One region of the Teichococcus aestuarii genome, then DNA from elsewhere that is predicted to be linked to it. Evidence: riboswitches for the same ligand, from Rfam matches in the RefSeq annotation. Region 1 holds a riboswitch; the other holds the start of a gene.
What was found. Region 1 has a riboswitch for thiamine pyrophosphate ahead of ACFOY6_RS21510 (ABC transporter ATP-binding protein). Riboswitches for the same ligand answer to the same signal wherever they lie in the genome.
Positions count from the first base shown of each region.

Region 2: another riboswitch for thiamine pyrophosphate. It lies ahead of thiC (phosphomethylpyrimidine synthase ThiC); the one in region 1 lies ahead of ACFOY6_RS21510 (ABC transporter ATP-binding protein).

Region 1 is NZ_JBHSCH010000085.1:8,859-16,023, forward strand. It holds gene ACFOY6_RS21485 (acyl-CoA dehydrogenase C-terminal domain-containing protein) at 1-234, opposite strand, end outside; gene ACFOY6_RS21490 (MerR family transcriptional regulator) at 250-648, opposite strand; gene ACFOY6_RS21495 (hypothetical protein) at 726-1,547, opposite strand; gene ACFOY6_RS21500 (ABC transporter substrate-binding protein) at 1,635-2,648, opposite strand; gene ACFOY6_RS21505 (ABC transporter permease) at 2,657-3,403, opposite strand; gene ACFOY6_RS21510 (ABC transporter ATP-binding protein) at 3,400-4,131, opposite strand; TPP riboswitch at 4,126-4,236, opposite strand; gene ACFOY6_RS21515 (acetoin utilization protein AcuC) at 4,314-5,444, shown strand; gene ACFOY6_RS21520 (DUF192 domain-containing protein) at 5,453-5,935, shown strand; gene ACFOY6_RS21525 (D-amino acid dehydrogenase) at 5,987-7,165, opposite strand, start outside.
Region 2 is NZ_JBHSCH010000067.1:12,807-19,971, reverse strand. It holds gene ACFOY6_RS19830 (NYN domain-containing protein) at 1-742, opposite strand, end outside; gene ACFOY6_RS19825 (hypothetical protein) at 945-1,190, shown strand; gene ACFOY6_RS19820 (AAA family ATPase) at 1,299-1,985, shown strand; gene ACFOY6_RS19815 (ribbon-helix-helix protein, CopG family) at 1,982-2,218, shown strand; gene ACFOY6_RS19810 (hypothetical protein) at 2,505-3,083, shown strand; gene ACFOY6_RS19805 (hypothetical protein) at 3,246-3,422, shown strand; gene ACFOY6_RS19800 (cold-shock protein) at 3,567-4,061, opposite strand; TPP riboswitch at 4,576-4,693, shown strand; gene thiC (phosphomethylpyrimidine synthase ThiC) at 4,797-6,626, shown strand.

The sequences.
Region 1 (7,165 bases):
CACCACGCCGTTCTCCAGCCGGCAGCCCTCCTCGTCGCCGCTCCGGTTGAGCGGGGCCAGCGCTCCGGCGGCGAAGCGCCCCGCCTCCTCGAGCACGTCGCGCAACAGGGGCAGGGGGTCGCCCTCGGCGCCATCCGGTGAAAGGGGGGGGAGCGCGGCCAGGGCGGGGCCGGCCTGCAGCACCTCCTCCAGCAGCGCCAGCATCTCCTCGGTGGGCGGGTGGTAGGCGGGCATGCGTGGCGGTCTCCCTCAGGCAGCGTCGTGGCAGGCGCAGCGGAGGCGCGCCTGCGCATCCTCCCGCATCGCTTCCAGCTCGGTGATGGTCTCGTCCAGCTCGCGGCGCATCTGCCGCAAATCGGCCAGCCGCGCCTCGATGCGGGCGAGGCCCAGGCGGAACTGCGCGGCATTCGGCCGACCGGCGCGGTACTGCGCCAGGTACTCGCCGATCTGCTCCAGGGAGAAGCCAAGGTGGCGGAACTTCTGGATCAGCCGCAGCCGGGCATGGTCGCGGTAGTCATAGACCCGCGCCCCGTCCTGCCGGCGGGGGTGCAGCAGGCCGCGCGCCTCGTAGAAGCGCAGCGCCTGCGCGGTGAGCCCGAACTCGCGCGCCAGCGCGGAGACGGACCAGAGCTTCGCCCGGTCGGCCACGCCTGTTTCTTCCTCCCTGTCGGGCGAAATCAGCGCATGGCGGCCGGGCTAAAGTCAACTTGAGAGTGTGGGGCCGCTCAGGCGGCGCGTGCCGGCGCGGCGCCATCCCCGGCCGGCAGCAGGGCCAGCACCGCGCCATCCAGCCCGCCCGGCGGCAGCCCGGCCTCGGCGCGCAGCACCGCCAGCCCGGCCAGGCTGCGGCGGCCGAGGATGCCGTCGATCGAGCCGTCATACAGGCCGCGCGCGCGGAGCAGGCGCTGCACGGCGCGCACCTGCTCCAGCCCCGGCCAGGGCAGGCAGGCCTGGGCGCGCGCCAGCCAGGCGAAGCGGTCCTGCAACCCCACCAGCCCGCCATTGATGCGCCGGCTGAGGCCGGTGAAGTCCCCCGCGTCGCAATAGGGGTTCAGCGCCTTCCAGACCCAGACGCCGCAGGCCACCGCCAGGGCGTGCTGCGGCGTGGCGGCCAGCTCGGGCTGTGCCTCCAGCGGCAGGCCGGCAAGGGCGCCCACGGCGCGGTACGCATCCCGCCCGGTGAGCTGGAGATAGCCGCGCCCGCGGTAGCGGTAGCCATCGCCCTGCCGGTCATTGCCCATGCGGCCGCCATAGACGCGCTCGGCCAGCGCCTCGGGGTTCCGCGCGCAGGGCGTGGCGGCCGCCAGGGTGGGGAAGCGCGCCGGCCACACCTGCATCAGCCGCGCGGCGGAATAGGACAAATCCTCCTCCACCCGGCGCAGCCCCTCCGATTCATGGCCGAGCTGGGCCAGGAAGAAATGGCAGCGCGCCGGCCGGGCGTGCAGCCCGGCCTGGTGGAACAGCGCCGTGGCGGAGGCGAGGAAGGCGCTGCGGTGCGCCTCGGGCGCCTCGGGGAAAAGCTGCTGGAATTGCGCGGCGGAGAGCATGGCGAACCCTTTCGCTAAGGCTTATTTTCCTAGCAAAAGGGCCGCACCGTAGTAAAGGAATATATACCTAGATCGGTAATGACGCCGTCAGGCCACCGGCAGCTCCACCGCATACTGCTCCAGCGGCGGCACGGCGCGGATCATCTTCCGCCCCTCCAGGAAGCGGGCGAAGCGCTGGTAGCGGTTGGCGTCCAGCGCCGCGGGGGCGAGGGAGAAGCGGTTCAGCGTGTCCTTGAAGGCGCGGCGGTTCAGCTCGTTGTCCAGCTCCCGCCGCTGGCCGGCGATGAACATGGTCCAGCTCTCCTCCGGGTTGTTGACGAGGAAGGTGGTGGCGGCCTCCAGCGCGTCCATGAAACGGCGCAGCGCGGGGTCCTTCACCCGGTCGCGGTGCGCCACGTAGATCAGCTCGTCATAGATCGGCATGCCGTGCTGCTCGGGGTAGAAGGCGCGGCCGGGGCGCTTCTCGATCTCCATCTGGTGCAGCTCGAAATTGCGGAAGCCGCCCAGGATGGCATCCACCTGCCCGGACATCAGCGCCGAGGACAGGCCGAAATTGACGTTGACCAGCGTCACGTCGCGCGAGGAGAGGCCCACCGTGCCGAGGATGGTGTCGAGCGCCACTTCCTCGAAGCCGGCGGTGCTGAAGCCGACCTTCTTGCCCTTGAGGTCCTCCAGCCGCTTCACCGGGCCGTCGCGCAGCACGGAGAGGGTGGAGAGGGGCGTGGCCACCAGCGTGCCGACGCGCGCCAGCGGCAGGCCCTGGTCCACCGCCAAGTGCAGGTTCTTCTGGTAGTAGACGCCGAGATCGGCCTGCTTGGCCGCCACCAGCCGGGGCGGGTCGTTCGGGTCGGCCGGCGCCACCAGCCGCACCTCCAGCCCGGCGCGGGCGAAGTGCCCGCCCTCCTGCGCCACGATGATCGGCGCGTGGTCGGGGTTGACGAACCAGTCCAGCAGCAGGGTGAGCTTGGCCGGGGTGGCGGCGGGCGCCGGGGACTGGGCCGGGGACTGGGCCGGTGACTGGGCCTGGGCGGCCCCGGCGGTGGCGGCGGGCAGGGCGAGGGCGGCGAGCGCCGGCAGCGCCCGGCGGGAGATCGGGGTCATGGGTTTCCTCACGCTTCTTCGGAAAGCTGGTCGGGCTGCCAGGGCAGCAGCGCCCGCAGCAGCCGGTCGGTGGCGAACCACAGCGCCATGGCCATGGCGGCCAGGAGGGTGAGCGCCGCGAACATCATGTCCGTCTGGCTGCGGCCATTGGCCTGCAGCATGACGTAGCCGAGCCCGGCCGAGGCGCCGACCCACTCGCCCACCACGGCGCCGATGGGCGCCACGGCCGCGGCCACGCGCAGGCCGGAGGCCAGGCCGGGCAGCGCCGCCGGCACGCGGATGCGCCACAGCACCGCGGCGCGCCCGGCGCCCATGGTGGCGGCGAGGTCGAGCCAGCCCGGCTCGGTGCGGCGCAGCCCGTCATAGAAGGCGGTGGCGACGGGGAAGAAGATGATCAGCGTGGCCATGGCCACCTTGCTGGCCAGCCCATAGCCCAGCCACAGCACCAGCAGCGGCGCGATGGCGAAGACCGGGATGGCTTGGCTGGCGATCAGCAGCGGCAGCACCCAGCGCCGCGCGCCGCGCCAGGCTGCCAGCAGCAGCGCCGTGCCCATGCCGAGCAGCGTGCCGAGCAGCAGGCCGAGGACGATCTCGGTGGCGGTGGTGCCGGCATGGCCGAGCAGGATGTCCCACCGCGCCACCAGCGCCGCGGCCACGCGCGTCGGCGCCGGCAGCAGGAAGGGGGGCACCTCGCTCCACCACACATAGCCTTCCCAGGCCAGCAGCAGGCCGATCGCGGCGATGAGCGGCCTCATGCCGCCTCCGCCAGCCGCTCGAGCAGCGCCGCCTGGGCGGCCAGCACATCCGGGTCGTGCGCGGCGCGCAGCGGGGGCGAGGGGGGCATCGGGTGGTCCTCGGGCACGGCGCCGTCCGCGCCGGGGCGCAGCACCAGCACGCGGTGGGCGAGGCGCAGCGCCTCCAGCGGGTCGTGCGTCACCAGCAGCACGGTGCGTCCCTGGAGCAATTCGGCGGCCATGGATTGCAGGCGGTGCCGGGTCGGCGCGTCCACCGCCGAGAAGGGCTCGTCCATCAGCACGAAGGGGCGGTCCTCCATCAGCGTGCGGGCCAGCGCCGCGCGCTGCCGCATGCCGCCCGAAAGCTCGGCCGGGCGGGCGCGCTCGCGCCCCGCCAGCCCCACCGCCGCGATCAGGTCGCGCGCCCGCGCCGCATCGGGGCGTTGCCCGCGCAGCCGGGCGCCGAGGCCGACATTTTCCGCCAGCGTCAGCCAGGGCAGCAGCAGGTCCTGCTGGCCCATCCAGGCGATGCGGCCAGCCAGCTTCAGGCCATCGGCGGGGGCGATGCGGGTGCCCTCGGGCGCCGGCAGCAACCCGGCCAGCAGCCGCAGCAGGGTGGATTTGCCGACGCCGGAGGGGCCGAGCAGCGCCGTGACCTCGCCACCGGCGAAATCGAGCGTGAGCCGGCCGAGCACGGCACGGCCGCCGAGACGGATTCCAGGCAGGGACACGCCAAGCGAGGGCGCCATTGCGATCACCGATCCCTTCGCCGGCATGACCCGGATCAGGTTCTAGGGGTCGCAGGGCCCATCCCTGCCTCTCAGCCCGCGAATCGGACTCCCCCCGGAGGATGACAACTCTATGCCGCTGCGATGACAGCGGCGCAAGCCGACCCTTTGCGAAGCGGGGCGCCGCCCCACATGCTGCGCCGATGGAAGCGCCGCTGCTGATCGGGTCCGAGATCTACCGCAAATCGACCTACGGGCCGAAGCACCCGCTCGCCATCCCCCGCGTCTCCACGGCGCTGGACCTGATCGGCGCGCTGGGCTGGCTGGACCCGGCCCGCTACATCGACAGCCCGCGCGCCACGCCGGAGCAGCTCGCCCGCTTCCACCACCCGGACTACATCGCGGCGCTGGTGGCCGCCGAGGCGGCGCAGGACGTGCCGCCCGAAGCGCGCGAGCGCCACCACATCGGCGCGCGCGGCAACCCGGTCTATCGCGAGGTGTTCCGCCGCCCCGCGACCGGGGCCGGCGGTGTCATGCTGGCCGCGCGCCTCACCGCGCAGGGCGGCACCGTGCATGTGCCAGGGGGCGGCACCCACCACGGCCGGCCGGACCGTGCCAGCGGCTTCTGCTACCTGAACGACGCGGTGCTCGGCCTGCTCGCCTGGCTGGACCTCGGCCTGACCAACATCCTCTACCTCGACATCGACGCGCATCACGGCGACGGGGTTCAGGACGCCTTCCATGATGATCCGCGCGTCTTCACCCTCTCCATCCACGAGGCGGGGCGCTGGCCGTACACGGGCCTGCTGGAGGACCGCGCCGGAGGGCACGCCCGCAACATCCCCGTGCCGCAGGGGCTGAACGACACGGAATTCGCCTACCTGCTGCACCATGCGGTGATGCCGGTGATCCGCCACCTCCGCCCGCAGGCCATCATGCTGCAATGCGGCGCCGATGCGCTGGAAGAGGACCCGCTGGCCAAGCTCAGCCTCTCCAACAACGCCCATTGGCAGGCGGTGCGGGCGGTGATGGGGCAGGCGCCGCGCCTCATCGTGCTGGGGGGCGGGGGCTACAACCCGTGGTCCGTCGCGCGCTGCTGGGCAGGGGTGTGGGGCGTGCTGGACGGGCGCGACCCGCCCGCCCGCCTGCCGCCCGGGGCCGAGGCGGTGCTGCGGGCGCTCAGCTTCCACCGCGCCGCCGGCCGCAACCCGCCCGAGGGCTGGTTCACCACCCTGCAGGACGCGCCCCGCCCGGGGCCGGTGCGCGGCGAGATCCGCCACCTCGCCGCCGCCACGCTGGAGGGGCTGCCGGAACCCTTGGCCGGTGTGGCATAAGGAGCGCCATGCGCCGCCGATCCCTGCTGGCCCTGCTCGGGCTCGCCGCCTTCACCCGCCCCGCCTTCACCCGCCCGGCCCTGGCCCAGACCGGGCCGCAGCCCCGCCTGCCCATGGAGCCGCTCGCCATCATCACCCGCGACGGCAAGCGCCATGAGTTCCGCGTCGAGATGGCCGTCTCGCCGGAGCAGCAGCGCGTCGGGCTGATGTTCCGCCCGTCGGTGAAGCCGGATGAGGGGATGCTGTTCGACTGGGGCGTGCCGCGCGAGAGCAGCATGTGGATGCAGAACACCATCACCTCGCTCGACATGGTGTTCATCCGCGAGGATGGGCGCATCCACCGCATCGCCGAGCGCACCGTGCCGCTCAGCCTCGCCACCATCGACAGCCGCGGGCTGGTGCGCGCCACGCTGGAACTGGCCGCCGGCACCGCCGAACGGCTCAACCTGCGGCCGGGCGACAAGGTGGAACACCGGATCTTCGAGCAGTAGAAAAGGCCAGGGGAAGGAATTCCCCTGGACCCCTTCTTTTTTCTGCGAGTCTCAGGCGGCGTAGCGGCTGAGGGCCAGGTCCTCGTGCTCGATGTTGGGGCGCTGGCCGGTCACCAGATCGGCCGCCAGACGCGCGCTGCCGCAGGACATGGTCCAGCCCAGCGTGCCATGGCCGGTGTTCAGGAAGAGCTTCGGGAACTTCGTCGGGCCGATCACGGGCGTGCCGTCCGGCGTCATCGGGCGCAGGCCGCACCAGAACAGGGCACGCGCCGGGTCGCCGCCCTGCGGGTAGAGATCCATCACCGAATGCAGCAGCGTCTCGCGCCGCTCATCGTGCAGTCGCATGTCGTAGCCGGCGATCTCCGCCGTGCCGCCGACGCGGATGCGGTCGCCAAGCCGCGTGATGGCGATCTTGTAGGTCTCGTCCATCACCGTGGAGACGGGGGCAGCGGTGGCGTCCGTCACCGGCAGGGTCAGGGAGTAGCCCTTCACCGGATAGACCGGCAGCTTCAGCCCCAACGGCGCCAGCAGGGTGGGGGAGTAGCTGCCCAGGGCCAGCAGGTAGCGGTCCGCCGTCAGCACGCCGGCATCCGTCACCACGCCGCCGATGTCGCCGCCCTCCAGCATCAGCCGCTCGATGCCCACGCCATAGCGGAAGGTGACCCCCATCTCGGCGCAGAGCGCGGCGAGGCGCTGGGTGAAGAGATGCGCGTCGCCCGTCTCGTCCTGCGGCAGGCGCAGCCCGCCCACGAATTTGTGCTGCACCCGCGCCAGTGCCGGCTCGGCCGCCACGCAGCCGGCCGCGTCCAGCACCTCGAAGGGCACGTCGTACTGCCGCAGCACGCGCAGATCGTCGCCCACATGGTCGAGCTGCTGCTGCGTGCGGAACAATTGCAGCGTGCCGCGCTCGCGGTGGTCGTATTCGATGCCCGTCTCGGCGCGCAGATCGGCCAGCGCCATGCGGCTGTAGTCGGCCACCCGCACCATGCGGGACTTGTTGATCTGGTAGGCCTTCTCGGTGCAGTTGCGCAGCATCTGCCACAGCCAGGACCATTGCGCCGGGTCCATCCGCGGGCGCACCACCAGCGGGCTGTGCTTCTGCGTCATCCACTTCACGGCCTTCAGCGGCACGCCCGGCCCGGCCCAGGGCGAGGAATAGCCGAAGGAGACCTGACCGGCATTGGCGAAGCTGGTCTCCAGCCCGGCGCCCTGCTGGCGGTCCACCACCTC
Region 2 (7,165 bases), on a different contig from region 1:
GCAGATGCAAAGGCCGGGACGACCGAGCGAGTTCAGCCGCGATATGAGACAGGATTGCCTCTCGGGTGGCAGCCGGATCCATAGGAGCTTCAAGGGTACCTTCCTCCGGCAACGCCGGCACCGTCATGCCCGATTCTCCGGCATCTGCTAATCGAGGCGGAAGCACTTCCGGAACAGGCTGCTCTTGTATGAGGCCCAGCCCGTTCCGGATGAACACCTCTGGTCCGATCACCTCGTCCGCCGCTGCCCGATAAGCGTCGGCAGCACTGCCTATCGATACGACCACAGTCCGCCGGTCATGCGCGCGGAGCCGCTGCAAAACTGGGGTGAAGTCAGCATCGCTGGAGACGATGACAAATGTATTGAAGTGGGTGCTGTGGTGAATGGCATCCAGCATATCCATGACCATGACGATATCGGCACTGGTCTTGCCGCCGCGGGTCAGGGGCGGGCAATCGGTGACCTGGAAGCCCGCGCGCACCAGATTGGCGCGGAAGCTGCCGAAGAACACGCGCTCACCATTCTGCAGGAGCAGCGAGCCATTCGGGTTCAAGTAGCAGCGCCTGATCAGGATGCGGCCGGAGGAACATGTCCCGTCGGTACCCTCAGAGGGCCGGCCTCCAATCCACTCAAGCCATCGGGCGGGCTCCAGGACAAATGCCTCCGCCGCTTCTGGAGCCTGGGCGCAGAGCGCGCTGAACACGTTGTCAAAGTCGACATACAGGGCAAGGCGATGCGGCAAGTGCCGGGCTCCCATACTGCGGGCTCAGTATACCGGATCAGTTGCGATCCACCAGTTTGAGGGACTTGAAGGCCATTTGGCGTAGCCAAGTGTCCGAACATTCGAGCGTCTCGGCAGACAGCCCCTACACCATCCCCGCCGCCTCCGCCTTCGCCACCCTGCACCTCGCCGTGCGCCCCGGCTGCACGGACCGGAGCACGACATGGCCAACTGGACCTCCATCGCCTCCGCCTACCGCACCGGCCACTGGATCAACGCCCGCTGGCCGGGGCCGGACGGCGCGCTCGTCGAGGGACGCTGCCACTGGTCCACCGGCTGCGCCAGCGGCGGCTGGACCACGGATCCGAACGGCACCAAGGCGGGGCAGGTGTTTCCTGTGGACTGGCGGCCGGCCAAGCGGACGCCGAACAGCGATTGGATCGAGGCGGGGAAGCGGATGGAAGGGTAGGACGCGGCTGGCAAGAAAGTAAGCCTGAAAGCTTTCTTACTTACATGAAAGCTTGCTTTTTTGACGACAAGTTGCCCTAGACCTGCCCATATGCTTTCATCATTTACCATGAAAGAAAGCCTGCTGGCATGTAAGCAAGCAGGCTTTCAGGCGGAGGGTAGAGCGTTGAAAACCATTGTGGTCGCCAGCCAGAAAGGAGGGGTGGGCAAAACCACCCTGACCGGGCACCTCGCCGTAGAGGCGGAGCGGCAGGGCATGGCGCCCGTCGCCATGATCGACACCGACCCCCAGGCGAACCTCTCCGGCTGGTTCGGCGTCCGCGAAGCTGAGACGCCGGTCCTGGTGCGGGTACTGCCCGAGGGACTGCGTGCCACTCTGGCGGCGCTGGAGGACGCAGGCATCGCCCTCTGCCTGATCGACACGCCGCCTGCCATCACCGAGAGCATCGCCGCGACAGTGGCCGAGGCTGATCTGGTGCTGATCCCGGCCAAGCCCAGCCCCCACGATCTGCGCGCAGTCGGCGCCACGGTGGATCTGGTGGAGGGTGCCAAGAAGAGCATGGTGTTCGTGGTCAACCAGGCCGTCACCCGGTCCAAGCTGAAGGTTGATGCAGTGCGCGCCCTCAGCCAGCACGGCCCGCTTGCTCCGGTGGACGTGCACAATCGGGTGGACTTCGCCGCCAGCATGACCGATGGCCGCACTGCCTGCGAGGTGGATGCCAAGTCGCCCGCTGCCGATGAGATCGCCCAGCTCTGGGCCTACATCGCAACCCGTCTCGCCCGAGTGTCGAAATGAGCCAAGCCCCGAAGCCTGCTGCGCGCCTCACGCCCGACCTGCTGGTGAGAAAGGGCGAGGTGCATGCTGAACCGCCAAAGCGGCCTGAAAATGACCCGCTGGTGCAGCTCACGTCGCGCGTGAAATCCAGCACCGTCGCCCGCCTGCGCGAGTATGCGCACCGGTCGCAGGTTTCAAAGCAGGAGATCATCGAGGCTGCGCTCCAGGAATATTTAGGAAAAATGGGCGGTTAGCGCTCCTTTCTTTCGCGAAAGAAAGTAAGAAAGTAAGCAAGAATGCTTGTAAGCTACTGAAATTATTTGGCTTGTCACATGGGCGCGCGGCTGGAATCATTCCCCGGCCGCGCAATCCCGCCGGCCAGAAATAGAAAAGGGCCGGCCCCGCCGAAGCAGAACCGACCCCCTTCATAACCCGACGCATGGCCAAGCAGGTGTGAGAACCCCAGGCTATGCGCTCGGCTTCGAAATCGCAAGCCTCTTGCGGTGCGGGGAACCTGCGTCCTGCGGGCTGGCAGAAGCCATGCCCATCCACCACCGCCGGCCCGCGCGGGCCGGTTGCCACCCTGTGGCCGCTTGGCAGCGCCAGCACCTCGGCCACGCCGACCGTATCAGGCTCATGGAGGCCGCCCGCCGCCGGGAGCGGGAGACTTATCGCCGCGGCTCCGGCCGACATGGCGGCGAGCTGCGAGAGACAGCCCTGCGCGTGCTCTGGACGCTGCTCTACCGGGGGCAGGGGAGGGCGGGAGCGTGCGACCCGGCCCTGGCGCAGATCGCCCAGGAGGCCCGGCTGGCGCGCTCGACGGTTCAAGAGGCGGTCAGGCGCCTGGAGGAGGCCGGCATCCTGCTGCGGATCCCGCGCGGCACCGTGGCAGACGGCCGATGGGTACAGGTGACGAACGCCTACCTGTTCCGGGCGCCTGCCGACTGGACCAAGCCAAGCGATACCGAGCTCCGGTCAGCCTCAGATTCCTATGAAAAACTAGAAGAAGGCCAGGGGGGTGAAGGGCTCTGGCAAGGCAGTGTCGCGCCGCCGGCAAGCGCAGAGAGGCTCAAGAGGCTGCTGAAGGCAGTAGGATGGGCGAGCGTCGGAGCAAGCTGAGGCAGCGCCATATCCAAATCTCTTGTTCTGTTTCCGTTCACGGTGATGGCCTCCCGTTGGGGGCTTGCTGGACACCTCTAAAAATTTTCCGAGCGCAAATTATGTCTTAAACACGATCAAAGGTTTAGGATCTACGGAAAGGCTGCCGGCTCGCAACGCGCCGTGGCTGACATCAACCTGGACGATCTCGAGGGCGCCGACCGCGACGCCGTGCTGGAGAGCATCCGCTACGCGCTGCGCTACAGCCTGGAGGGCCGGCCGCTGGGGTGGACCCTTGCCTGCCCCGCGCCGGAGCAGGCAGCCGACCGCGTGCTGGAGCAGATGGAGCGGTTAGGCTAGCGGCTGGTCAAGCTGCCGCCCGTTCGGCCGCACTCAGCGGGGTGAATGCGGCGGGAGACGGACCGTCGGTGGCTATCGCCACTTAAAGGAGGCGGCCCTTAACGGAGCGCGAGGCTCCATTCTGTGCCGTCCTCACAGCCCGGATCAGTCGATCTGAAGCAGGCCGACTTCCGGACCTTTAGAGCCCTGCACCACTTGCATGCGGACGACCTGGCCTTCCTGGAGCATGGAGGCGCCCGCTCGCTCCAGGGCCGTCGCATGGACGAAGACGTCCTTGCCGCCATCCTGCGGGCTGATGAAGCCAAACCCCTTGTCAGGATTGTACCACTTCACAGTGCCCATCATCTCAACCGCGGAACTCAGATCAACGGTCCGCCGCGCTTCCCGTGGCCGCGCCGGCCGGGTGTGGAAAGCGTCACGCTGTGGCGCCACAGGGCTGGCCGTGCTTTCGTCCAGGGACAGAACTTGGTCGACCTGCCGCCCTTTCTGTCCCTGTCCCACCCGCACCTGCATCGACGCACCGGGGCTGACAGCCTGGACGCCGGAAGCCTGCAGAGTGTTGGCATGGAGAAAGGCGTCGCCCGATCCATCGGCCAGTTCAACGAAACCGAAACCCTTCTCGGCATTGTACCACTTCACCGTGGCCCTCAGCTCGGGCGTGGCAAAGCCGCCGCCAAAGCTTGGTAGGGAAGGGAAGCTCGGACGACCGGAGTAATCGTCATCATCGAAGCCACGGCGGCGGGAAGGCCGCTGGCGATCGTTCCGGGGAGGTGACACGGAAGGCACTTTCGGCTGTGAACTCAAGGAAGCGGATATCGTCTCATCATAGCCTGTCTGGCTAACGATATCGATGCCGATGGACTTGCGTCGAAGGGCTGGAGAGGTAGTGGATCAGCCAGCCGCAGCATCCTGACTGATGCGGGCCTGGATGTCGGTCGGTGGACCTGCGGTAGCCTGTCACGTCAAGAACGTCCGGAGACGCAGCAATGCGGCAATCAACTACCTCACGGCTTTAGACACGATAAACCATGCTTATCATGTCGCAGCACCTGCGGCTGAGGTCAGAGATGAGTAGAATTCGGGCGTAGTGAGCGCGCCCGGATCATCACCAGCTAGGGCCTGTTGACAATCCGGCGTCGTCTGGTCGAGTTTCCCTTGTCACCTGGGGGGTCCCGACAAGGGGCTGAGATACTGCTCGCCATTGGCAGCGCAGTGACCCGTTGAACCTGATCCAGTTCATGCTGGCGTAGGGACGGTGCGGCTGCCGTGGCTCCTCAAAAGGGGCTTTCCCCACGTTCCTGCGTGGGTAGGGCGTCCTCCATCTTTCCGTGCCAGCGCTGGGTCTCCGTAGCGGATGCGAAGGAGCTTTGGCACATGTCGACCCGAACCATCAGCAGGCCCCCCGAATCTGGTGTGCCGACCGTCACGACCGGCCCGCTCCCGGCCTCCACCAAGGTTTTCAAGCCGGGTATCCGGCACCCGGAGCTCCGCGTTCCGATGCGGGAGATTGCCCTTCACCCGAGCGCGGGTGAGCCTGCGGTAACGGTCTATGACGCCTCCGGCCCCTATACCGACCCCGCCGCCGAGATCGCCATCGAACGCGGCCTGCCCCGCCATCGCAGGACCTGGTCTGAGGCGCGCGGCGATGTCGAGGCCTATGACGGGCGGGAGGTGAAGCCTGAGGACAACGGCTTCGTCTCCCCCGACCGCCTCACTCCGAGCTTCCCTATCCGCCATCGCCCGCTGCGGGCCAAGGGCGGCAAGGCGGTTACCCAGCTGGCCTATGCCCGCGCTGGCATCATCACGCCGGAGATGGAATACGTCGCCATTCGCGAGAACCTCGGCCGCGCCCAGGCTCGCGCGGCGTTGGAGCGCGACGGCGAGGATTTCGGCGCCGCCATCCCCGATTTCGTGACCCCCGAATTCGTGCGGGATGAGGTGGCGCGCGGCCGCGCCATCATCCCCGCCAACATCAACCACCCGGAGCTGGAGCCGATGGCGATCGGCCGGAACTTCCTGGTGAAGATCAACGCCAATATCGGCAATTCCGCCGTCACCTCCTCCATGGCCGAGGAGGTGGAGAAGATGGTCTGGGCGATCCGCTGGGGCGCAGACACGGTGATGGACCTTTCCACCGGCCGCAACATCCACAACATCCGCGACTGGATCCTTCGCAACGCGCCCGTACCCATCGGCACCGTGCCGCTCTACCAGGCGCTGGAGAAGGTGGGCGGCGTCGCCGAGGATCTGACCTGGGAGGTATTCCGGGACACGCTGATCGAGCAGGCTGAGCAGGGGGTGGACTACTTCACCATCCATGCCGGAGTGCGGCTTGCGCATGTGCCGCTGACAGCCAGCCGCGTGACGGGGATCGTTTCGCGCGGTGGTTCCATCATGGCGAAGTGGTGCCTGCACCATCACCGCGAGAGCTTCCTCTACGAGCATTTCGAGGAAATCTGTGAGATCTGCCGCGCCTATGACGTGTCCTTCTCGCTTGGCGACGGACTGCGCCCGGGCTCCATCGCCGATGCCAACGACGCCGCGCAGTTCGCCGAGCTGGAGACGCTGGGCGAGCTGACGCAGGTGGCCTGGGCAAAGGATTGCCAGGTGATGATCGAGGGCCCGGGCCACGTGCCCATGCATAAGATCAAGGCCAATATGGACAAGCAGCTTGCCACCTGCGGCGAGGCGCCTTTCTATACCCTCGGGCCGCTGACGACCGATATCGCCCCCGGCTATGACCACATCACCTCGGGTATTGGTGCGGCCATGATCGGCTGGTTCGGTTGCGCCATGCTCTGCTACGTCACGCCGAAGGAGCATCTCGGCTTGCCGGACCGGAACGACGTGAAGACGGGCGTTATCACCTATCGGATTGCGGCCCATGCAGCGGACCTCGCCAAGGGCCATCCGGCCGCGAGGTTGCGCGATGATGCGCTGTCCCGCGCGCGCTTCGAGTTCCGGTGGGAGGACCAGTTCAACCTCTCCCTCGACCCCGATACGGCGCGGTCCTTCCATGACGAGACGCTACCAAAGGAGGCGCACAAGACCGCGCATTTCTGCTCCATGTGCGGCCCTAAATTCTGCTCCATGCGCATCTCCCACGACATCCGCGCCGAGGCGCAGAAGGAAGGAATGGAAGCCATGGCGCAGAAGTTCCGAGAGGGCGGCAAGCTCTACGTGCCGCTGGCAGAGACGCGGTAGGGCCATCCGGCGGGGAAGCCCGGCCGCTCGCCTTTCCCGCCGTCACCCGCTTTGTCCAGCGCAACAACGGTCGTTGACTTCGATCGTGAAGCGATGATGGCGGCGAGGTTCACGACAGTAGCATTCCTGGGCCTTCTCCTGCTGCCCGGGTGGGCTCTGCTGTGGACGGTGATGTCCGGCTTCGGCTCGGCCGCGACCTCTATCCTCGGTCTGGCCTTCATCAGCCGCCGCGCTGTCGGGCATGGCGCGGAGCGTCGGCTACCTTGTCGCGGCCGCGGCCCCGCCCGCCGCTAGGATGCTGCACAACTTGTCTGGGGGATGGTCCGTGCCCCTCGTCCTGTGCGTGGCCGTGAGCGGTGCCGTGATGGCCTTCGGCCACCGCGCCGGCCGCGCCGCGCACATTGCCTGACTGGCCGGCTTTCTTCTGGTCTTCATCTAACCTGAAAAAGCTGGATATCGGAGCTGGGTCGTGGCGGCTCTGGCCTGCCACTGTGGCAACTGCCGCTTTACGACCCGGCTGACGCGAGACGCTAAGATTA